2 regions of the Streptomyces sp. 796.1 genome follow, and region 2 is predicted to be linked to the other one. Evidence: riboswitches for the same ligand, from Rfam matches in the RefSeq annotation. Region 2 holds a riboswitch; the other holds the start of a gene.
The links. A riboswitch is a leader RNA that binds a small molecule or an ion and turns the genes downstream of it on or off. The one in region 2 is predicted to bind thiamine pyrophosphate.
Positions count from the first base shown of each region.

Region 1: it holds a riboswitch for thiamine pyrophosphate, as region 2 does, so the genes downstream of both, ACMA1D_RS24705 (thiamine ABC transporter substrate binding subunit) here and thiC (phosphomethylpyrimidine synthase ThiC) in region 2, are expected to answer to the same signal.

Region 1 covers NZ_JBLIWA010000039.1:195,690-210,388, reverse strand. Annotated here, with positions in the region: gene ACMA1D_RS24720 (LOG family protein) at 1-825, shown strand, start outside; gene ACMA1D_RS24715 (ABC transporter ATP-binding protein) at 1,366-2,376, opposite strand; gene ACMA1D_RS24710 (ABC transporter permease) at 2,656-4,296, opposite strand; gene ACMA1D_RS24705 (thiamine ABC transporter substrate binding subunit) at 4,551-5,627, opposite strand; TPP riboswitch at 5,624-5,734, opposite strand; gene rlmN (23S rRNA (adenine(2503)-C(2))-methyltransferase RlmN) at 5,907-7,013, opposite strand; gene ACMA1D_RS24695 (phosphatidate cytidylyltransferase) at 8,004-9,164, opposite strand; gene frr (ribosome recycling factor) at 9,164-9,721, opposite strand; gene pyrH (UMP kinase) at 9,892-10,659, opposite strand; gene tsf (translation elongation factor Ts) at 10,850-11,686, opposite strand; gene rpsB (30S ribosomal protein S2) at 11,840-12,727, opposite strand; partial or broken gene ACMA1D_RS24670 (M23 family metallopeptidase) at 13,030-13,884, shown strand; gene ACMA1D_RS24665 (TetR/AcrR family transcriptional regulator) at 14,307-14,699, opposite strand, start outside.
Region 2 covers NZ_JBLIWA010000081.1:827-10,229, forward strand. Annotated here, with positions in the region: gene ACMA1D_RS31490 (IclR family transcriptional regulator) at 122-931, shown strand; gene ACMA1D_RS31495 (SsgA family sporulation/cell division regulator) at 1,034-1,471, shown strand; gene ACMA1D_RS31500 (YibE/F family protein) at 2,423-4,084, opposite strand; TPP riboswitch at 4,293-4,451, shown strand; gene thiC (phosphomethylpyrimidine synthase ThiC) at 4,444-6,243, shown strand; gene ACMA1D_RS31510 (VWA domain-containing protein) at 6,389-7,861, shown strand; gene ACMA1D_RS31515 (hypothetical protein) at 7,928-8,803, opposite strand; partial or broken gene ACMA1D_RS31520 (metallophosphoesterase) at 8,983-9,403, opposite strand, start outside.

The sequences.
Region 1 (14,699 bases), on a different contig from region 2:
CTCTTCCACGGGCTTGCGGAGGGGTACGAGCAGACGCCTGACGCCCGGGCCTACGCCTGGTTCGAGCGCACAAAGGCCGACGGCGACGTCTTCGCCTCCATGCTGCGCAGCATCCACGACGACGCCGTGTCCGACGCGCTGGACGAACACCTCGCCGGCGCTCGGGTGGTTGGCCTGATGGGCGGCCACGCGCTGGAGCGCGGCAGCTTGGAGTACGCCGGAGCCGCTGAACTCGGCAGGACCCTGGCCCGCAGCGGGCTGACGGTAGCGACGGGCGGGGGCCCCGGCGCCATGGAGGCCGCAAACCTGGGGGCCTACACCGCCCCGTTGGCCGACACTGCCTTGGACGAGGCACTGGAGCTGTTGGCCAAAGCACCGTCCTTCGCCCCGTCCGTGGGGCACTGGGCGTCAGCAGCCTTCGAGGTACGGAACCGTTGGCCGAGCGGCGGCACGTCCATCGGCATCCCCACCTGGTTCTACGGGCACGAACCGCCCAACGTCTTCGCCTCACACATCGCGAAGTACTTCGCGAACGCCACCCGCGAGGACGGGCTGCTCGCACGGAGCAACGCCGGCGTGGTCTTTCTGCCCGGAGCCGCGGGGACGGTGCAGGAAATCTTCGACAACACCACGCCGAACTACTACGAATCGCGCGGTGAGCCCACCCCGATGGTTCTCGTCAACCGTCACCACTGGACGCTTAAACTGCCCGCCTGGCCGCTGCTCCAGGCCCTCGCCAACGGGCGCCCAATGGCCCGCCGCATCGCACTCGTCGACACAATCGAAGAGGTGCCGGAGGCTCTGGCTGGCCTGACCACAGCGTAGGTGGGGGCGACTCGGCCACCAGCCGCCGCGTACGGCGTCGTGCTGAGCTCCGCACGGTGTACCGGCAGCTCGCTGTAGGCGGATGGCCCAACCCGCTGTTGCCCCGACTGCTCTTGGCTCCTCGGGCCCCGTGCGTCCGTAACAGACCATCAGCCAGCTCGCGTGAGGACAGACGTCCACGTCTCTCGTGCAAATCCTGGCCGGACCGCAGGACGACGGCCCGGGGTGCCCCGTGCCCCGTGCCCCGTGCCCCGTGCCCCGTGCCCCGTGCCCCGTGCCCCCGGCGATGATCTTGCGCCCCGTACCAGCAAAGGCGAGGCCCCACGCGCGAAGCTCCGCGCTCCGTCTCCCACCCCGCTCCGTGCTCCGTGCTCCGTGCTCCGTGCTCCGTGCTCCGTGCTCCGTGCTCCGTGCTCCGTGCTCCGTGCGGCATGGTGGCCCCTGTCCCTCGTACGCAGCCACCCGTCCCCAGGCCCGTACACAGCTCTGAGCCAGCAAGAGCAGGATCGACGCCCAGCCCCAGGTCCAAGCCCCCAAGGATCAAGCCGGCTCGCCGAGCACCACTACGTCCTCTGCCACGAACTCGACTGACACCCGGTCCCCCTCCGCCGGTGCGTCCCGCAACGGGCATGCCGCCTCCAGCGTCGGCCCGTGTTCAGGCCGCAGGAGCAGCGAGACGCCCAGGCCGCCCCGGAACGTCCGCGCCTCCACCAGGCAGGCAAGGCCGTCACTGGCTGCCGCGAGACGCACTCCAGTCGGTCGCACCAAGAGACGGCACGGGCCCGGACGCGCTCCGCCGGGTACGGGAATCACTCCCCAGGGCGTGTCCGCGGTGGCCCCACTCACGGTGGCTTCCACGACGTTGTCGAAGCCCAAGAAACGGGCGACGAACTCGGATACGGGGCGCTGCCAGACCTCCAGTGGCGTTCCCACCTGGGCGACACGGCCCTCCCGCATGACCACCACGCGGTCAGCGAGCGCGAAGGCCTCTCCCTGGTCGTGGGTGACAGCGAGCACCGTCGTACCGAGTTGGCGGAACATCTGGCGGAGCTCCACGACGAGCCGCTCCCGCAGCCCCCGGTCGAGTTGCCCCAGGGGCTCGTCCAGCATCAGCAGCTTCGGGCGTGGGGCCAGCGCGCGCGCCAGCGCCACCCGCTGCTGCTCGCCACCCGACAGGGCAGCGATCGCCCTGCGTTGTGCCCCGGGCAGACCTACGAGGTCGAGGAGTTCGGCTACGGCGCGGTCGACGTCGGTTCGTTCCGTTCGTCGCATACGCAGGCCGAACGCGACGTTGCCGGCTACGTCGCGCTGCGGGAACAGTTGGTGGTCCTGGAACATGAGGCCGACGCCCCTGCGATGGGCCGGCACCTTGGACTGATCACGCCCACCGAGCCAGACCCGTCCGGCTTCCGCCGCCTGGAGACCCGCCACCACGCGAAGCATGGTGGACTTACCACTCCCACTCGGCCCGAGCACGCCGACCGTCTCGTGCTCGGCCACGTCAAGGTCCACCGTGTCCAGTGCGAGTCGGTCACGGAACCTGACCGTCACCGCGTCCAGCCGCAGAAGAGCCCCTTCCAGCGCCCCGTCGCCCCGTGCCCCGTCGCCCCGTGCCCCGTCGCCCCGTGCCCCGTCGCCCCGTGCCCCGTCGCCCCGTGCCCCGTCCTCGCGCGGCTCCGCCGGCGCGGGACGTTCGGTCGTGGCAGGTACCGGAGCGGAGGGCGCCGGGGCGAGGTGCTCCGGTGGCCCCGGCGAATCGTCGCCTTGCTGTGCGGCGGGAGGCTGCGACCTCCGGCCCCCATCAGCCCGCTTCTTGTCCCACGACGTCATCTAGAACTCTCCCGAACGGTTGATACGGAGCCGCTCAAGGACCAGCAGCGCTGCCGCACAGACGACCATCAAGATCGTGCTCAGGGCCATGGCCTGGCCGTAGTTGAGTTCTCCGGCGCGGCCCAGGAAGCGGGCGATGGCCACCGGCAGCGTGGGGTTGTCGGAGCGTGCGATGAAGACGGTCGCCCCGAACTCGCCCAACGACACAGCGAACGCGAAGCCCGCCGCGATCAGCAACGCCCGCCGGACGAGCGGCAGGTCCACCTCGCGCCAGGCACGGAGCGGCGACGCGCCCAGGACGGTCGCGGCCTCACGCAGGCGATCGTCGACTGCACGGAGCACCGGCAGCATCGTGCGGACCACGAACGGAACGCCGACCAGGGCCTGCGCCAACGGCACCAGGAACCACGAGGCCCGCAGGTCCAGCGGCGGCTCGTCCAAGGTGATGAGGAAGCCGAACCCCACGGTGACCGCCGACGTTCCGAGCGGCAGCATCAGGAGCGCGTCGAAGCCCCGTACCAGCCGCCCCGCCCGCGTCGGTTCGCCGCCCCGTGGTCCGCGCACGGTGAGTGCGGCAGCAGCAAGGCCACCGACGAAGAGTGCGATGGCGGTCGCCGCCAACGCGTACTGCAACGAATTCCACAACGCATCCAGGGGCGCAACGACGAAGGTCCCACCGCTCTCATCGGCGGAAGCCAGCACCCGGTAGAAGTCCAAGCCGTAACCACCGGGACCGGAGAACGACCGCTCCACGAGGACGGCCAGCGGCAGCAGTATCAGCAGGGCGGTCACCACGAGGACACTCACCAGCAGTGTCCACTGTCCCGCACCCCGTGGGCGACGGGCCGTATACGAGGCGTCCACCAGCCGGAGCGTCGTCTCCCGCCGCCGCACCGTCCACGCGTGCACGGCGAGGAGCGATGCCACCGCGGCGAACTGGGTGAGGGTGAGCACCGCAGCCGTGGGCAGATCCAGGAGTTGCGCAGTCTGCCGGTAGATCTCCACCTCCAACGTCGCGTAGCGCGGCCCGCCGAGGATCTGGACGGCCCCGAAGGACGTGAAGGTGAACAGGAAGACCATGAGGGCCGCCCCGGCTATGGCTGGCCCCAGAGCAGGCAGCGTCACCCTGCGCCAGGCGGCGAACCGCCCAGCCCCCAACATCCGTGCGGCCTCCTCCTGCCGCGGATCGAGTTGCGCCCACAGCCCACCGACGGTGCGTACGACCACGGCGTAGTTGAAGAACACGTGGGCGAGCAGGATGGCCCACACCGTGGTGTCCAGCCGTACGCCCCACAGCTCGTCGAGCAGCCCACCACGCCCCAGCAGTGCGAGGAACGCCGATCCGGCGACCACGGTGGGCAGCACGAAAGGCACCGTCACCACCGCCCGCAGTACCTGCTTGCCCGGGAAGTCCAGGCGCGCGAAGACGTACGCGCCGGGGAGGGCGAGGGCAAGCGTCAGCCCTGTGGACGCAGCGGCCTGCCAGGTGGTGAACCACAGGACGTCCAGTACGTCGGGGTCGCTCAGGACCTCGCCGATGCGGCCGAACTGCCACGTACCGCCCGAACGGAGCCCACGCGCCGTGATGGCGGCGACCGGATAACCGAAGAAGAGCCCGAAGAAGCCGAGCGGTACGGCCATCAGGCCGAGCCTGAGCGCCGATGTCCGCCAGGCTCGTGGCTGGCGCCTATGGGGCCCGGTGCCCCATCGCCCGGACGCGCCGCGCGCTCCGTGCCCCGAGCCCCGTGCCTCGTGGCTGCCACCCTCGCGCTCCGCGCCCCGCGCCCCGCGCTCCGTTGCCGCCATCCCGGCGCCCCGCTCCGCGCGGCCGGTTGCCCCGTGCCCCGTGCCCCGTTCGGCTGCCCAGTCCTCCATGTCAGGAGGCAGTCCGTCGTTCACCTCACGACGAGCGAAGTCCACGACTTGATCCACTGCTCACGGTTCTCGGTGATCTCCTTCGGAGCAACCGTCGCCGGCTTGGTGATCTGCGCCCCGTACTTGGTGAAGACCTCCGGCAGCTTCGCGTCTTGCCGGACCGGGTTGACGTACATCGAGACCGGCACGTCCTCCTGGAAGGTCTTGCTCAGCATGAAGTCCAGCAGTGCCTTGCCGCCCTTGGTGTTCTTCGCTCCGTCAAGCAGTCCGGCGAACTCGATCTGGCGGAAGCAAGTCCCGGTGGCCACGCCCGTCGGGCCTTCCTTGGGCTGGGGCTCGACACCGACGACCTCTGCGGGCGGGCTGGAGGCGTACGAGACGACGAGCGGCTTGTCCCCCTTGCCAGAGCCTCCGCCGGAGCCGGAGAAGCGGTCGTTGTACGCCTGCTCCCAGCCGTCGACGACCTCGACCCCGTTGTCCTTCAGCTTCTTCCAGTAGTCCTGCCAACCGTCGGCTCCGTAAGTACCCACGGTGCCGAGCAGGAAGGCGAGCCCGGGCGACGACGTGGCGGCGTTCTCGGTCACCAGAAGGTTCTTGTACTGGGGCTTGATCAGGTCGTCGAAGGTGTTGGGCGGGGCGAGCTTCTTGTCGGCGAAGAACTTCCGGTCGTAGTTCACACAGATGTCGCCGGTGTCCACCGGGGTGACACGGTGCTTCGCGGCATCCAGTTGCAGCGCAGACGGCACCGTGTCGAGGTCCTTGGCGCGGTACGGGGCGAAGACGCCCTTGTCGAGTGCGCGCGAGAGCAGGGTGTTGTCGACGCCGAAGAACACGTCACCCTGTGGGTTTCCCTTGGACAGGATGGCCTGGTTCACAGCCGCACCGGCATCGGCGCCACGCACCACCTTGACCTTGTAGCCCGTCTGCTCCGTGAACTCCTTCCAGACGCCCTTCGACACCTGGAAGGAGTCGTGCGAGACGACGGTGACCGTCTTGGAGTCCGACCCGCTGCCGGAATCGCCGCAGGCAGCGAGCGTCGTGACGCCGAGGGCGCCGATCACGGCGGTGCTCATGGCACGCCGAAGGTAGCTGTTCATGAGTGACTCTGACTCCCTACGCCGGTATGACCCGGATCAGGTCCGAGGGTCTGCGGCCCCTTGCGGTGCCGCACTCTCAGCGCCTCGGCGCTCCCCTGTCGGAAATGTTCGCTTGTACGACCAAAGCAATATTGCGGCACATTATCAGCGCCACATCCCGCGACGAAGCCGCACTACCGTCGCGCCGCACGGGGCACGGGGCACGGGGCACGGGGCACGGGGCACGGGGCACGGGGCACGCCGAGTATGCGGTACGGAGCGGCGCGCCCCCTGGCTCCGTCAGCGCTCGGACGCCGCCAGTTGCCCACACGCCCCGTCGATCTCCTGACCACGGGTGTCCCGAACCGTCACGGGTACGCCATGCGCTTCGAGCGCCGCCACGAACGCCCGCTCGTCCTCCGGTCGCGAAGCGGTCCACTTCGAGCCGGGCGTGGGGTTGAGCGGGATGAGGTTCACGTGGACACGGTGCCCGCGGAGCAGCTTCCCCAGCAGGTCGGCGCGCCAGGCCTGATCGTTGATGTCCCTGATCAGGGCGTACTCGATGGAAATCCGACGGCCGGACTTCTCCGCGTACTCCCAGGCGGCGTCCAGCACCTCACGCACCTTCCAGCGCGTGTTGACAGGTACCAGGGTGTCCCGGAGTTCGTCATCGGGCGCGTGCAGGGAGACCGCGAGGCGGCACTTGAAGCCCTCGTCCGCGAACCGGAGCATCGCGGGGACTAGGCCGACGGTGGACACCGTGATGCCGCGTTGCGAGAGCCCCACGCCGTCCGGCTCCGGATCGGTCAGCCGCCGGATGGCGCCGACGACCCGGTTGTAGTTGGCCAGCGGCTCACCCATGCCCATGAAGACGATGTTCGACAGCCGGGCCGGGCCACCAGGCACCTCGCCGTCCCGCAGGGCCCGCATGCCGTCGACGATCTGGTGCACGATCTCGGCCGTGGAGAGGTTACGGTCCAGCCCCGCCTGCCCCGTGGCGCAGAACGGGCAGTTCATGCCGCAGCCCGCCTGAGACGAGATGCACATCGTGACGCGGTCCGGGTAGCGCATGAGCACGGACTCGACCAGAGTGCCGTCGTGGAGCCGCCAGAGTGTCTTGCGGGTGGTGTCGTCGTCGCAGCTGATGTGCCTGACCACGTTCATGAGGTCCGGCAACAGCTCGGCAGCCAGCTTCTCGCGCGCCGCGGCGGGGATGTCGGTCCAACCCGCCGGGTCGTGCGCGTAGCGCGCGAAGTAGTGCCGGGAGACCTGCCCAGCGCGGAACGGCTTCTCACCGATGGCAGCCACGGCCTCACGGCGCTCGGCAGGGGTGAGATCGGCGAGGTGCCGCGGCGGCTTCTTGGCTCCGCGCGGCGCGACGAAAGTGAGTTCTCCAGGTGCAGGCATGGTCCATCTAGTGTCGCAGACGTACGCCAAAGGGCTCGCCGACCGTGTTCCCCGCACTCAGGTACCGCAAAACTGCTGGTCAGAAGGTCAAGAAGGTCCAAGGTCCGCTCGTTCTTCGCCTCCCCCGTGCGCAACCGAACGGAGCGCCGGGTACGCAGGGAACAAACCTGCCCACCCGCCTGCCACCTCTTGCGCCTTGCCTGCCCCGTACACGCCCCCGTCGAGGAGAAACCCACCGCCGCTGCTCCTCACCCAGGCACGCACCACCCCCGGAGACAGCGACGGAGCCACCGGAGGCTCTTTCTCTCCGCCCCGCTACCAGGGCGTCGCACCCGGTGCGTCGCCAGCTCCGCGGGGAGCAAGCACTGGGGAGCAAGCACGCATCCGCACGCCGAACGCCGCGCCCTCATCGACAGCACCCACCACATGGCTCAGGACATGACGTTCCAGGCCCAAGGTGAGGCCCACACACCGCAACGAACCGTGGAACACCGCTGCCCCGTGCCCCGTGCCTCGTGCCCCCGGCAATGATCAGCACCCCGTACCAGCAAAGACGAACGGCCTCGCCCACAAGGCTCCACGCTCCGCCCCCGCTCCGTGCTCCGTGCCCCGTGCCTCGTGCCTCGTGCCCCCGGCAATGATCAGCACCCCGTACCAGCAAGGACGAACGGCCTCGCCCTCGCCCCGCTCCGTGCTCCGTGCTCCGTGCTCCGTGCTCCGTGCTCCGTGCTCCGTGCTCCGTGCCACAGGCAAACCCACCTCCCCGACCACCACAACCGCCCCCTACGTCTCGCCCACCCCACATACCGCCCACACACCCCACTCCGCCCCAGCCCCAACGCACAGCCCCACTCCCCCACCACCCACAAACCCTCATGACCACCCACCCCCACCCCACGCCACCTCCCACCCAACCCAAAACCGGCCGCCACCCCCAGCAACCTGCCAGGCGTGGCGGCCGGTCTCGGCCGTATGCGGGGCGTTGGGCGCTCAGCCCGAGCCGACGAACATCACCAGCAGCAGCCACACGACCGGCGCCGTCGGAAGGAGGGAATCGAGGCGGTCCATGATTCCGCCGTGTCCCGGCAGCAGCGACCCCATGTCCTTGATGCCGAGGTCACGCTTGATCATCGACTCTCCGAGGTCGCCCAGCGTGGCGCTGACGGCCGCGGCGAAGCCGAGGATGAGCCCCTGCCACCAGGCCCCGTCGTCGACCAGGTACTCCATGCACAGCGCCCCGGCGACCATGGCGAAGGCCACGGCCCCCGCCAACCCCTCGCGCGTCTTGCCGGGACTGATGCGCGGGGCGAGCTTGGTCTTGCCGAGCTTCCAACCGACGGCGTACGCGCCGGTGTCACTGACCACGGTCAGGATGAGGAAGGTCAGTACCCGCTGCGGCCCGTCGTCGTCCGCGGCGAGCATGAGGGCGACGAAGGTGGCGAGGAACGGTACGTAGAAGGCGGCGAAGACACCGGCCGTCACGTCCCGGAGGTAGTTGTCCGGGGGCTCCGTCATGCGCCAGATGAGCACCGCGAGGGCCGTCAGCGCCATGGCGATCCAGGCCCCCTGAGCGCCCCGCAGGTACCCCGCGACCACCATGGCAGCGCCGCCCACGGCCAGTGGGACGAGCGGCGCCCGGATCTCCTTGCGTTCAGCGAGACGGGAGGTCAGCTCCCACAGGCCGACGACCACGGCGACCGCTATCACGCCGACGAAGAGGACCTTCTTCACGAACAGCGAGACGACGATGATCGCGCCAAGCCCGAGGCCCACTCCTATCGCGGCGCGCAGATCGCGTCCGGCGCGCTTCTTCTGCGGCGCGGCTGGCACGTCGGGGTGCTCCCTGGGCGTTGTGTCTGCATCGCCCCGTGCCGGCTCGTGAGCAGGCTCCGAGCCGGAACGGGGGGACGGGGCGGAGTCCTGCTCGTCGCGGAACAGGGGACCGCTCAGCCGAGCGGCCCCCTGGTCGTCCTGGTCTCCGCCGTTGTCGGGCACGATGGGCATGGGCCGAGTCTGCGCCGTATCGCCCGTCTCACGCACGGGACCCGCCGACGTCGAGGGCATTGCCCCGTGAAGCGAGGGAACGGGGCCCTGGTCGGTCGAGCCCGGGTGCCCGGCACGGGGCGGAGCCCCCCAGGATGAGTGGTTCATCAGACCTCAAGCAGCTCGGATTCCTTGTGCTTGAGCAGCTCGTCCACCTGCGCGACGTACTTCGCGGTGGTGTCGTCGAGCTCCTTCTCCGCGCGCCGGCCCTCGTCCTCACCGGTCTCGCCGTCCTTGACGAGCTTGTCGATGGTCTCCTTGGCCTTGCGCCGGACGCTGCGGATGGAGATCTTCGCGTCCTCGCCCTTGCCCTTGGCGACCTTGATGTACTCCTTGCGGCGGTCCTCCGTGAGCTGGGGGAACACCACCCGGATGATGCTTCCGTCGTTGCTCGGGTTGACGCCCAGGTCCGAGTCGCGGATGGCCTGTTCGATGTTGCGCAGCGCGCTCTTGTCGAACGGCGTGACCACCGCCATGCGCGGCTCCGGCACCGAGAACGACGCCAGTTGGTTGATCGGCGTCAGCGCCCCGTAGTAGTCCGCCACGATCTTGTTGAACATCGCCGGGTGCGCACGCCCGGTGCGGATCGCGGCGAAGTCCTCCTTGGCGACCACAACGGCCTTCTCCATCTTCTCCTCGGCCTCGAGGAGGATCTCTTCGATCACCACTTGCTCCTGGTGTTATCAGTAAGCAGAGCCTCGCCCCTGCGTGCGTCTTCTCCTGCACGGTGTCCGACCGGCAGGCCGTTGTCCATCCCCGCGTCGGGCACTTCCGACGGCCGGGAGTTGCCGTCCGTATGGCATCACGGACGGTCGTGCGAAGGCGGTACGGACCGTCAGTCCCGGTCGCCCTGGTCGCTGACGAGCGTGCCGATCTTCTCACCCTTCACCGCACGCGCGATGTTGCCCTCGGCCAGCAGCTCGAAGACGAGGATCGGTAGCTGGTTGTCGCGGCACAGCGTGATCGCCGTGGCGTCGGCGACCTTGAGGTCCTGGGTGATCACCTCGGCGTAGCCGAGCGCGTCGAACTTGACCGCGTCCGGGTTCCGCTTGGGGTCCGAGTCGTAGACGCCGTCCACGCCGTTCTTGCCCATCAGCAGGGCCTCGGCGTCGATCTCCAGGGCACGCTGAGCGGCAGTGGTGTCGGTGGAGAAGTACGGCATGCCCATGCCGGCGCCGAAGATGACGACGCGCCCCTTCTCCAGGTGTCGTACGGCACGGAGCGGGATGTACGGCTCCGCCACCTGCCCCATGGTGATGGCGGTCTGTACCCGGGAGTCGATGCCCTCCTTCTCCAGGAAGTCCTGGAGGGCCAGGCAGTTCATGACGGTGCCGAGCATGCCCATGTAGTCGGAGCGGGCTCGGTCCATGCCGCGCTGCTGTAGTTCGGCGCCGCGGAAGAAGTTGCCGCCACCGATGACGATGGCGATCTCGGCCCCGTCGCGGACGACGGCGGCCACCTCGCGGGCGATTTTGTGCACGACGTCTGGATCAACGCCGAGTCCGCCACCGCCGGCGAATGCCTCGCCGGACAGTTTCAGCAGGAACCGACGGCGCTTGGCCCCGTCGGCCTTCGAGTCGGCCTGATCGGCGTCCAGATTCATGGGAGATCTCCTCGTGCACATACGAAGGAGGCCACTGCCGGGATGGTCCTTGATCGACCTCTACGGCAATGGCCTCCTCGTCACATCTGCGACTAACCGGTGACGGTTAGCTGCGTACGACCCTATCGGGGTCGCTGGTCATTCGCTGCCCTGGCTCAGCCCCTGAGCCGGGCTGAATCCCGAAGTGAGCTCAGACGCCGACGCGGAAGCGCGCGAAACGCTTGAGCGAGACGCCGGCCTCGTCCAGAACCTTCTTGACGGACTTCTTGTTGTCCTTGGCGAACGGCTGGTCCAGCAGCACGTTCTCCTTGAAGAAGCCGGTGACGCGACCCTCGACGATCTTCGGCAGGGCGCCCTCGGGCTTGCCCTCCTCGCGCGCGGTGGCCTCGGCGACGCGACGCTCGTTCTCGACCGTCTCGGCCGAGATCTCCTCGCGGGTGAGGAACTTCGGCGAGAAGGCGGCGATGTGCTGCGCGACGTCCTTGGCGACCTCGGCGTTCTCGGCGTCCAGCTCGACGAGCACGCCCACCTGGGGCGGCAGGTCCGGGCTGGTGCGGTGCATGTACGCCGCGACGTAGCCGCCGGAGAACTGGGCGAAGCGGTCCAGGACGATCTTCTCGCCGAGGGTGGCGTTGGCCTCGTCCACGTACGCCTGCACGGTCTTGCCGGCCTCGATCTCGGAGGCGAGCAGCGCGTCGATGTCGGCCGGGGCGCTCTTGGCGACGTGCGCGGCGATGGCGTCGGCGACGGCGACGAACTTGTCACCCTTGGCGACGAAGTCGGTCTCGCACTTGAGCTCGACCAGCACGCCGGAGGTCTTGTCGTCGGCGATCAGCGAGACGACGGCGCCGTTGGTGGCGTTGCGGCTCTCGCGCTTGGCCACGCCCTTCTGGCCCTTGACGCGCAGGATCTCGACGGCCTTGTCGACGCTGCCCTCGGCCTCGTCCAACGCCTTCTTGCAGTCCATCATGCCGGCGCCGGTGAGCTCACGGAGCTTCTTGACGTCAGCGGCGGTGAAGTTCGCCATGGTCTGTGAATCTCTTCTCGAAAGGTCTCGAAAGGTCTCGAAAGATCTGTGATCTTACGGGTGGACGGCGGGGCGTCGCGTGACGCGACGCCCCGCCGCCGCCAGTCGTGACGCTGGGTGGAACGGGTGCTGGCCCGGTCCGCCGAGCGTTCGTCAGGCCTGCTCGGCGTCCGCGGCCGGGGCCTCGGCGGGGGCAGCAGCCTCGGCAGCCGGAGCCTCGGCAGCCGCCTCGGCGGGCTTGCCGGCCTCCTCGGCCTTCTTGGCGGTGTCGCCCTCAAGCAGGTCGCGCTCCCACTCGGCGAGGGGCTCGCCGGCGGCCTTGTCGGCCTTCACGTCACCGCTGGCGGCACCGGAGCGGGCGATGAGGCCCTCGGCGACGGCGTCGGCGATCACGCGGGTGAGCAGGGTGACGGAGCGGATCGCGTCGTCGTTGCCCGGGATCTTGTAGTCGACCTCGTCGGGGTCGCAGTTGGTGTCGAGGATGGCGACGACCGGGATACGGAGCTTGCGCGCCTCGCCGACGGCGATGTGCTCCTTCTTGGTGTCGACGATCCAGACGGCGCTCGGCACCTTCTGCATCTCGCGGATGCCGCCGAGGGTCTTCTCCAGCTTGGCCTTCTCGCGGGAGAGGACCAGGAGCTCCTTCTTGGTGAGGCCGGAGGCGGCCACGTCCTCGAAGTCGATGAGCTCAAGCTCCTTGAGGCGCTGGAGGCGCTTGTAGACGGTCGAGAAGTTGGTGAGCATGCCGCCCAGCCAGCGCTGGTTGACGTAGGGCATGCCGACGCGGGTCGCCTGCTCGGCGATCGCCTCCTGCGCCTGCTTCTTCGTGCCGACGAACATGATGGAGCCGCCGTGCGCGACGGTCTCCTTGACGAACTCGTAGGCGCGGTCGATGTACGACAGCGACTGGAGCAGGTCGATGATGTAGATGCCGTTGCGCTCGGTGAAGATGAAGCGCTTCATCTTCGGGTTCCAACGGCGGGTCTGGTGACCGAAGTGGACGCCGCTCTCCAGCAGCTCCCGCATCGTGACGACGGCCATGGCCGTACTCCTTGGATACTCGGTTCCCGCGGCGGCCGGGCGGCTGCCGCGCCTGACGCCCCGACGCGCCTGCCGCGAAAGGAAACCTTCCGAGGACCGAGGGACGCGGCCACCGGGCTGCCCGAAAAGGGACTGCTGCGCCGGTGGCGGGGCGTGCGAAGTCGACCCGGTGACCCGGATCGCCACCTGAAGTGTACGGGACCGCTACACCTGCGGGTGACGGCGTTATCCGCAAGCCGTGAGTTATCCACAGAAGACGACCATGATCACCGCAAGTTGCCGATTTGCGGCACGGTCGTCCCATGCGTATTTCCCTCAGCCCCCACCGGGCCAGCCAGGCCCTTCGCCACTTCTGCCGCCGTCTCCCCATCCCACGCGCCAGGCCCCGCTCACGCCGCCCCGGAGCCGGCTGCTTACGCTCCCCGCTGGTCCGCTGGCTGGCGACGGGCGCCACGGCGATCGGCCTCGCCGTGACCGCGTGCGCCGCAGTGGTGCGGGCCGAGGCCCATGGTTTCGAACAGAAACCGCAGGTCAGCACGGATCAGATCGCCGCCCCCGGGCCCGGGCTCGCCAGCAGCGGCATCACCGACCGCCCGGCCCCCACTTCCCGCCCCACGGCGGCCTCGCTCAAGGCCACCAGGACCAGCTCCCCATCCGGCACGCCTCAGACCGCCGCGCCCCGAGGGCCACGTCGGGGCGCCAGCGCGGTACGGAGCGGCGGCTCGCGCCCCGGTCCGGGCGTCGTCACGCCGGAGCGGGCTCCCCACCCCGGGCCGGACGTGCGGACACCGGCGCCACCGCGACGCCCGGCCCCGCTGGGATCCGCCACCGCCGACCGCGCCTGGCCTGTGGATCCGGGGCTCGGGGCGCTGCGCCCCACCGTCCTGCGTGGTCTGGAGTTGCCGCCCGAGCCGTGGGCGGCCGGCCATCGCGGCGTGGACCTGGCTGCCCGGACCGGCCAACCCGTACGGGCTGCCACCTCGGGCCGCGTCGTCTTCGCGGGCCGGGTAGCGGGGCGCGGGGTGCTGTCCATCGCGGTCTCAGCGAGCGGCAGCCCAGCGCTGCGTACGACGTACGAACCCGTGCGGGCGCTGGTGGCCAAGGGTGCGGAGGTGACTGCCGGACAGGTGGTGGCGGTGTCGGAGGCGGGCCCGTTCCACTGCCGCCCCGGATGTCTGCACTGGGGGCTGCGGCGCGGGGCGGAGTACCTGGACCCGCTGTCGTTGATGCCGCCCGCCATGCTGCGCCGTGGCCCGTCCCGGCTGCTCCCCGTCATCGGCGTACCGGAGCCGAGCGGCGCTGGTCAGCCGGCGGCGGTGCCCGCGCCAGGGCAGTCGGGCCGCTCCGAGTCCGTCCTCGCCACGGCGCACCGTCGGGGCATCACGTTCGAGCACGCTCGCTGCGCCCATCTGCACGACCCGACCGCTGGCCCCGTCCAGCAACGGGGCGAGCCGCCCGCTCTCAGCCGGAGCGCCCTGCGCAGGCAGGCGCGGTCGGTGTGGCCAGCAGCCGGCGGCGTACTCCATGCGGCGTTGGCGGGCGCGACGGCGGCCTGGGCGCGATGGCGGCTGGGGCGTCGTCAGTCAGCGGCCCGCCCGCGTACCCCGCACAGGGCCATGGCGACGGCCTCGTCCGTGATACGCCCGGGGTCCTCGGCGGCCCCGAGTTCGATGCGCCGTACGGCCGCGTCGACCACGCCCTGGAGCAGCATCGCCGTCAACCTGGGCTGCTGGTGTCCGAGCTCGCCCAACGCCTCGACGACCATGGCGATGAGTCCACCGTGGGCGGCCCGGATCTTCTCCCGGGCGCCCGAGTCCAGCTCGCCCGCGGAGATGGCGACCACGGCGCGGTGACGGCGGTCTCCGACCAGCGCCAACTGTTGTCGGACGTACGCCTCGATCTTGCCGTCAGCGGTGTCGGCGCGCTCCATCGCGGCCTCGACTTCCGCGGCCCAGACCGGGAAGTCCACCGC
Region 2 (9,403 bases):
GTCCGCAGCCTTGGGGGTGACTGTGGCGTCAACAGGCACGGGACCGGCGCGCCGGCCAGCACACGACCACGGGGCCAAGGCGCCGCCGCAGCAGCCGGCTGCTGAATCGGTCCGCCACCCGGTGACCAGGGCGGATGCCCGACCAGAGCCGACCCTCATCAGCTCGGTCCAGCGCGCCCTGCGCCTCCTCGAAGCGGTCGGCTGCCACCCGGACGGCGCGCCCGCCAAGCAACTCGCCAGGGAGGCGGGGTTACCCCTGCCGACCGCGTACCACCTGCTGCGCACCCTCACCCACGAGGGGTACCTGCGGCGCGACGACGGCCTGTTCCGCTACGGCGAGGCGGTCCGCAAGCTGACCGGCGGCGTGTCGACGGCGGCACCGGCGCCGCCCCCGCAGCTCTCGACGTCGGTGCCGGGCCCGCGCGGCCAAGCGGCCTGCACGGTCGCGGCGCTCGCCCGCGAACTCGACGTGGCCGTCTACTTCGCCGTCTACCGCGAAGGCGAGGTCGATGTGGTGGCCACCGCCGACGCGCCCGGGGCGCCGGTCGTCGAGGAGTGGGCGGACTTCCGGCAGACGGCGCACGCCCATGCCATCGGGCAGTGTCTGCTCTCCCAACTCGACGCGGAGGAACGCGCCGATCACTTTGCGCGCCATCCGGTGCAGGCCATCACCCCGTATTCGGTGCGGGACGAGGCGCAGTTACGGCAGCGGATCGCGATGAGGCGGCGATTTCAGCCGGTGTGTGAGCAGGAGGAATATGCGTTGGGCACAGTCTGCGCCGCCTTTCCGATCATCGCTGGTGCAACGGCGGCGACCTTGGCGGTTTCCACCCCCCTGCATCAAGTGGAACGGCTCCGGCCCGCTGTTGATTCGCTACGCTCCAGAGTCGGAGCGCTCATCAGCTCCCTGTCGTTCTCTATCAGTATCTGAAATCTCACTCCTTGTGATCCGCTGAGTGTTAGCGGACGATGGCGTCAAGAGGGCCAGGCTGGCTCAAACCTGGCCATTCCCACCGACTCGGGGCGGCGAACGATGCGTGACACAGTCCAGGCAGAGGTAACGATGACCTTCCTCGTCTCGGAGGAGCTCTCCTTCCGTATCCCGGTCGATCTCGGGTACGACAAGGCCGATCCCTATGCGGTGCAGTTCACCTTCCACCTTCCCGGCGATGCCCCCGTGAGCTGGGCTTTCGCCCGGGAGTTGCTGCTCGACGGGCTCTGTGGGCCGACCGGCGAAGGCGATGTGCACATCTGCCCGACAGGGCCCGACGAACTGTCGGACGTACTGATCCGGCTCCAAGTCGGCGTGGAGGGAGCCCTGTTCCGGGTCGGCGCGGCGCCGCTCGTGGCCTTCCTCGACCGTACGGACCGGTTGGTTCCGTTCGGCTGCGAGGAGGAGGCGAGCGATCCGGCATGCAGCCTGGACGCGGTTCTTGACCGCATCTTGGCCGAGGATCGCTACGCAGGGTGAGCCCAAGGGGCGCTCACGGCGCGTTGCCTGGACGTTTTTGCACAGTGCTCCGCGAATGCGCCCCCTCGGCGCCGAAAGCGCTGCCCAAGCATGTACGGCCCGTGCGGTGATCCGCCGGGGTACCGCTTGCGCTTGCCAACTCCCTTGGTGCAGCGACCCCTTCTGGGACAGGTCTACGCGCGTGCGGGCGTGGCTGGGTGTGGAGCCGGTGAGGGTGCGCCGGGGCGTACGGGCGCGGCGCGGGCCGGCTCGTACGGGCGCGGCGCGGTCTGGCTCGTGCGGCGTGGGACGGGTCGAACGGCGTGGGGCTGGCGGCCGGCCGTTGCGGTGGGCCGGTGTTGCGGCAGGCGGTGCGAGGCCCGCCGGCCCCGGTATTCCGCCGGCACGGTAAGTCCGCGGGCTCCCGCGCGACCGCCGGGGTTCGTGGCGACTTGATGGGCAACGGCCTCTCGTACGGGCCGTGTTGACGCTACGAGGTGGGCGAGCACAGGCGGTTGGCGGCCCGCACGGCCCCGGGGGTTTGCCGGCGCGGTGGTCGCTGACGCGCGCTCGCGCGGACGTGGCACACGCCAGCTTGCGGGTGCGGCACCCGTCCGCGGGGGCTCGCCCGGGCGCGCCGACACCGGTGGCACACAGGCGCATTGGCTGGGGGCACCCGCGCGCGGGCTACCCGCGGGCGCCGCCACCCTCCAGCCACTTCGCGACGGCTGCCGCACCGCTCACGAGCCGCCGCTGCCGCAACGGTCACTTCCGTACGGCGGCCGGCCCGCCCCGGGGTCCGGCTTCCGCCCAAGCGGTCCGGCTTCCGCCCCGCGGCCGGTCCGTCCCGCGGTCCGCGCCGCCCGCGGCCCGTACGGTGGCTGGCTCCTACCGCCCCGCGGTCTGAGCCGCGACCGCCCCCCGACCTGCCTCCGACCGCACCGCGACCCGTCTGGCAGCGCCCCCGATCGGCTACTTGGCCCTGCGCCGCCGGCCCTTGCCCCGCCCCGGCAGCGCCGCGGCGCGCCCGCCGGCGCCGGCCGTTCCGCCGCCGCTGATGGTGCCGCCACCGACCGCTCCGCCCCCGCCACCTGCGGGGCCGGCCTGTGGGGCGACGGTTCCGGCCGCCGCACCGCCGGCCGCGGGGATGCTCGCCGGTGTGCGGTCCGCCGAGACGACCAGCGCGGCGAGCGCCGTGGTGACCGGCACCGAGACCACAAGACCGATGCTGCCGACCAGCGTCCGTACGATCTCCTCGGCGACGAGTTCGCTGGTCGCCACGGTGCTGATGCCGCTGTCGGCGATCGAGAACAGCAGCAGCAGCGGCAGTGCGGCGCCCGCGTAGGCGAGGACCAGCGTGTTGACCACCGAGGCGATGTGGTCGCGCCCGATCCGCATGGCCGACGCGTACAACGTGCGCCAAGACGCCGTCGGGTCGGCCTCCTTGAGCTCCCACACCGCCGAGGTCTGGGTGACCGTCACGTCGTCGAGCACCCCGAGCGAGCCGATGATGATGCCGGCCAGCAGCAGCCCCTGGATCTCGATCTTCGGGTAGAGGGCGTGCACCAGGCCGGTCTGGTCGTCGGTGTTGCCGGTCAGATGGGCCCAGTCGATGAAGAGCGAACCGAGCAGGCCGATCAGCAACAGCGAGATCAGCGTGCCCACCACCGCGACCGAGGTTCTGGCGGTGAGCCCGTGACAGGTGTACAGCGCGATCAACATGATGGCGCTGCCCCCGATCACGGCCACCACCAGGGGATTCGAGCCTTGCAGGATGGCGGGCAGGATGAACAGCGTCAGCACGCCGAAGCTGATCGCGAGCGCAACGAGCGCAAAGACCCCGCGCAGCCGTCCGACCGCGACCACCACCAGCGCGAAGAGCCCGGCCAACAGCGTCATCGGGAGCTTGCGGTCGACGTCGGAGACCGAGTACTGGAGGTTTTCCGGCGCCTTGGGCGCGTACGCGAGGAGGAGTTTCTGGCCTTCCTCGTACCGTCGGGACGCGCTGGGTTGGACGATCTCGGTGAACTTCCGGCCCTTGTCCTTGCCCGAGGTGACCTCGATCGTCGCCTTCTCGCAGGTGTCGTCGCCGGCCGTGGCCCCGCCGGGCGGGCCCCCCGACTCGCCCGGCCCCTCGCCCGGCTCGCCGCCCGGGGGAGGCTGCTGCGCCGACGGCTGGGCACCCACCTCCGCGCACCGCACCTTGTCGATCTGCACCACGCGCCCGGACTCGGTCTGCCGGTCGAACCCGAGCCCCGCACTGTTGGCGTGGTCCGGGGCGCCGCCAGGCCACAGCACGATCAACCCCACCATGACCGCGACGCTGAACGGGATCAGCACCGCCGCGATCACCTTGCGCAGCCGCCGCGAGACGGGGGTGGCCGGGCCGTGGTGGTGGCTGTGCCCGTGGCTGTGGTGGTGCGCGTGGCCGGCCGCCGGGGCCGCCCCCGGGCCGGGTCCGGAGCCGACGCCACCTCCGCCGAACCCGCCCGCGCCCCCGCCGCCTTCGCCCCACGCGCCGTTGCTATCGCCAACAACGCCGCGGACAGCACCACCGCCAACGCCGTCGCTGCGGTCCGCGCCACCGCCGGCGGGCGGGCCTGTGGGCGGACCCGCGGGCGGGCCCCCGGGCATCGGCGGTGCCGGAGGCGCGGGCCGGGACGGTGGCGCGGGGAGGCCGGGGCCACGCGGTGGAGGGCCAGCGGCGGGTGACGGGACGTGGGGCTGCGGCCCGGCGTGGGGGCCCGGCCGCCGCTGGGGGCCCGGCTCGGTCGGAGTCATGCACCGATCATCGCAAGGCCCTCTGGCCCAATCCGCCGGGGAACCGTTAGCGTGATGGCACCTTTGCACACGCGGGAGCTCGGAGCACCGGGCTGAGAGGGCGCTGACCTCCATACGGGACGACCGGCCGACGCCGGTGGGACACCGAAGGAAACGGCTGCGTCGACCGCCGAACCTGTTACCGGGTAATGCCGGCGTAGGGAGTAGGTCTCATGACCTTTCAGGACGCACGCACGCCTGCCTCCGTGGCGGCGACGGACACCGACGGCGAGCAGCCGCGCAGCATCGGATGGCACAAGGGCTACCTCCAGGGCTCGCGGCCCGACCTCCAGGTGCCCGTGCGGCGGGTACACCTCACCAACGGCCGGGACGTCACGCTGTACGACACCTCGGGCCCGTACACCGATCCGCAGATCGACACCGACGTGCGGCGCGGGCTGCCGCCGCTGCGCGAGAACTGGATCATCGGCCGCGGTGACACCGAGGAGTACGCGGGCCGTCCGCTGCGCCCGGAGGACGACGGCGTCAAGCACACCTCGCCGCGCGGCGGCCTCAAGAACCTCGACGCGGTCTTCCCCGGCCGCCCCCGCCAGCCGCGCCGGGGCCGCGAGGGACAGGCCGTCACGCAACTCGCGTACGCCCGCCGCGGCGAGATCACACCGGAGATGGAGTACGTCGCGCTGCGCGAGAACGTGGCGCCCGAGGTGATCCGCGAGGAGATCGCCGCAGGTCGCGCCGTGCTGCCGGCCAACGTCAACCACCCCGAGATCGAGCCGATGATCATCGGCAAGCGGTTCCTGGTGAAGGTCAACGCCAACATCGGCAACTCCGCCGTCACCTCCTCCATCGAGGAGGAGGTGGAGAAGATGACCTGGGCCACCCGCTGGGGCGCCGACACGGTCATGGACCTGTCCACCGGCCGCAACATCCACACCACCCGCGAGTGGGTGCTGCGCAACTCGCCCGTCCCGATCGGCACCGTGCCGCTCTACCAGGCCCTGGAGAAGGTCGACGGCCGGGCCGAGGAGCTGAGCTGGGAGATCTACAAGGACACCGTCATCGAGCAGGCCGAACAGGGCGTCGACTACATGACGGTGCACGCCGGCGTGCTGCTGCGGTACGTGCCGCTCACCGCCCGCCGCAAGACCGGCATCGTCTCGCGCGGCGGCTCGATCATGGCCGCGTGGTGCCTGGCGCACCACAAGGAGAGCTTCCTCTACGAGAACTTCGAGGAGCTGTGCGACATCCTCGCCGCGTACGACGTGACGTTCTCGCTCGGCGACGGGCTCCGTCCGGGCTCGATCGCGGACGCCAATGACGAGGCGCAGTTCGCCGAGCTCAAGACGCTGGGCGAGCTGAACACGATCGCCAAGCGGCACCACGTGCAGACCATGATCGAGGGCCCGGGCCACGTCCCGATGCACAAGATCAAGGAGAACATCGACCTCCAGCAGGAGATCTGCGAGGAGGCGCCGTTCTACACGCTCGGCCCGCTCACCACCGACGTCGCGCCCGCGTACGACCACATCACCTCGGGCATCGGCGCCGCGATGATCGCCTGGTGGGGCACGGCGATGCTCTGCTACGTCACGCCCAAGGAGCACCTCGGGCTGCCGGACCGCGACGATGTGAAGACCGGCGTCATTACGTACAAGATCGCCGCCCACGCCGCTGACCTGGCCAAGGGCCACCCCGGCGCGCAGGATTGGGACGACGCGCTGTCGGACGCGCGCTTCGAGTTCCGCTGGGAGGACCAGTTCAACCTGGCCCTCGACCCCGACACGGCCCGCGCCTACCACGACGAGACGCTCCCGGCCGAGCCCGCCAAGACCGCACACTTCTGCTCGATGTGCGGCCCCAAGTTCTGCTCCATGAAGATCAGCAGGAGCATCACGGAACAGTTCGGCGGCGAGGAAGGCGCCAGCCCCGAACAGATCGAGGCGGGCATGTTGGAGAAGTCGAAGGAGTTCGCGGCGGCGGGGAACCGGGTGTACTTGCCGTTGGCGGAGTAGCCGCGGCGGCGGATGCGCGGGGCGTCGCCCGTACCAACGGTCGGCGCCCCCGCGCCGTTCCCGCGCCACCGGTGCGGCGCCCCCGCGCCGCCCCCACCACGCACCCCCGCGCGGAGCCACGGGCACCGCTCGGCACACTGGAGCCATGACAGCGAGTTCCCTGCGCAAGGGCGCGAACCTGCCCGTTGACGCCTCGGCCGTGCGGGTCGAGCTCAGTTGGGCCGATGGCTCCGGTGGGCCCGACATCGACGCCTCGGCGCTGTTGCTCACGGCGGCCGGGCGGGTCAGGGACGACGGTGACTTCGTCTTCTACAACCAGCCGCGACATGCGTCCGACGCCGTCGTGCACCGCGGGAAGCAGCGGGCCGCGGGGGTCCTGACGGACACCGTCGAGGTGGACTTTGGCCGGCTTGAGGCGGCCGTGGACCGGGTGTTGCTGTGCGCATCGGCCGACGGCGGCACCTTTGGCCAGGCGCCCGGCCTCACACTGCGCCTGCTGGACGGCGCGGGCGGCGGCGAACTGGCGCGCTTCGACATCGCGGCGACGACGGAGACGGCGCTGATCGGCGGCGAGCTCTACCGGCGCGCTGACCGGTGGAAGTTCCGCGCCGTCGGCCAGGGGTACGCCGCCGGGCTCGCCGGGCTCGCGACCGACTTCGGCATCACGGTCGACGACGCCCCGCCGGAGTCCACACCGGCACCATCACCCGCGCCAGCACCGGTGGCCGCGCCCGTACCACCGCCCCCGACCCCGCGCATCCCGACGCCCCCAGCCCCGCCCAAGGACGGCCGGCCCCACCCCGGGCAGGTGCCCCCGGCCTCCGCCCCGGCGCAGCACCCCGCCTCGGCCCAACACCCCGCCCCGGGCGAAGAAGCGCTCCCGGTCGACCTGCGGAAGCGGCTTTCGTTCCGTAAGGAGCAGGTGCGGATCAGTTTGGAGAAGCAGGGCGCTGCCGGGCTCACCGCACGCGTCATTCTCGTACTGGACGCTTCGGGATCGATGTCCTTCCTGTATTCCAAGGGCGTGGTCTCCGACGTCGTGGAGCGAATGGCAGCGGTCGCTGCCCAACTCGACGACGACGGCACGATGCAGGCATGGACGTTCGCTACGAACGCGGCCCGTCTCCCCGATCTCGCGGTGGGTGAACTCCCGCACTGGCTCTCCCTGCACGTACGCGTCGGTGAGGCGAGCCTCTTCCGCCGCAGGAAGCCGCGCAAGGGCCTCAAGGACGGCCAACTCGATATGCGGGACATCGGCATCCAAAACGAGGAACAGAAGGCGATCGCGCAGGTCAGGACGTACGTACGGGAGAATCCCTGCGAGGCCCCGACGCTGGTGCTGTTCTTCTCCGACGGCGGCGTCTACCGCAATGCCGAGATCGAACGGGAATTGCGGGCTGCCGTGCCCGAGCCCATCTTCTGGCAGTTCGTGGGATTGGGCAGGTCCCGTTACGGGGTGTTGGAGCGCTTCGACACGTTGCCCGGCCGCCGGGTCGACAACGTCGGTTTCTTCGCCGTCGACGACATCGCCACCGTCCCCGATCAGGAACTCTACGACCGCCTTCTCTCCGAATTCCCCTCCTGGGTCAGGGCCGCGGGCCAGGCGGGCATTCTCTGACCCGGGCGCCATGCCCAACGCCGTGCCCTTCGCATTCGGCTTCTTACGGCTGTGCCCTTCCCTCCGCTATCCGGCCCTGTGGTCCTGCCCGCCGAATTCCGGACTGGTGAAGTCGGGGCTGCTGTACCGCGGCCCGGGCCTGACGTCGGTCCTGCCGTCCCCGGGGCTGGTGAAGCCGGGGCGGCTGTAGCCGAGGTGCGGGGTGCGGCCGGCGGGGCCCGGGCGGGCGGCCCGCGGCGCCGGGGCGGGCGCGGGTTCCGGGGCGGTGTCGCGGTCGGCGTTGGCCAACGCCTGCTGGACGAAGGGCAGTACGCCCCGCTCCAGCAGGGCCAGGTGCCACGCCTCGCGGGCCCGGGCCACCTCGTCGGCCGAGGCCGGGGAGCGCCGTCCGCGCCCGGTGCCGCCGTTGCGCACGGCCGTGACCAGCAGGGCGGTCGCGGCGATGAGGATGCCGACGGCCGCGCAGACCGCGAACACCCAGCCCGCGGTGACCAGCGGTGCACCGAGGGCCGCGTCCGGTGCGAAGACCCGGAGCAGGGCGCCGACCACGAGGAAGATCACGGCGGCCGAGCCGGCCAGCGCCGGTGCCAGAACCGCCAGCATCGCGACGACGCCGGCCCCCGAGCGGCCGGTGACGTCCCCCATCGCCGCGCCGAGCGAGGCCGCGGCCCGACCCTGGGCGCCCTGCTTCCCCGCGGGGTCGCCGGGCGGGCGCGCGGCGGCGCGTACCTGGACGTAACGGTCGTATTCCACCGCCGCGCAGGCCGTGATCGAGGCCGCGGCCCCCAGGGCCATCGTGCGCAGTTGGTGACTGCTCAGCCGCTGGGGCGCGCCGGTCGGGTCGTCCGGCCGGTGTTCTGCCGTGTGCAGCGCCGCGTCGAGAACGTGCTCGAAGTCCGGGCGGTCCTCGGTGAGCAGGTGTGGAGCGCTGTTCATGTGCATCCCCCGATGCTCCGTGCCCCTGAAACCGGCTCCACCGGTCACGGGCGGAAAAGGAGGAGAGCCTGCTACGGATGAGCCGATGGTAGGGCCGACTTGCCGCGGGGTGACAGGGTGCTACCGGAGATTTCGCCCCGCGCGAGTGGAACTCCTATGTGCCCGCGTACCCGTAGGTTGAATCCTCAATCGTGCAGGGGGAACTCGACGACCAACAGCTTCCCGGCCATGGTGACGCCGCCGTCCATGGCAATGGCCAGGTCATCGGCGTAGACGTGGGGCCCGCTGACCACCGGCGGCCCTTCGCCGCCGTCGGCGTCCTCGGTGCCCACCTCGCCCAGCAGGTACGGGATCGGGCTGTGGCCGTGCACCAGGCGCTCGCCGCCGTACGCGTCCAGAAGTTCGCGCGCGGCGACCGCACCGGCCTCGTCCCGGAAGGCGAAGCGCTTGGTGAACTTCCGGAACAGGTCCCAGCACTCGTCCGCGTCGCCCCGCTGGAGCGTCTCGGTGACGGTGTCGTTGACGGCCTCGATCGAGTCGCCGTACTCCAGGTAGGCGGTGGTGTCCGAGTGGACCAACAGGTGGCCGTCTTCTTCGACCATGGCG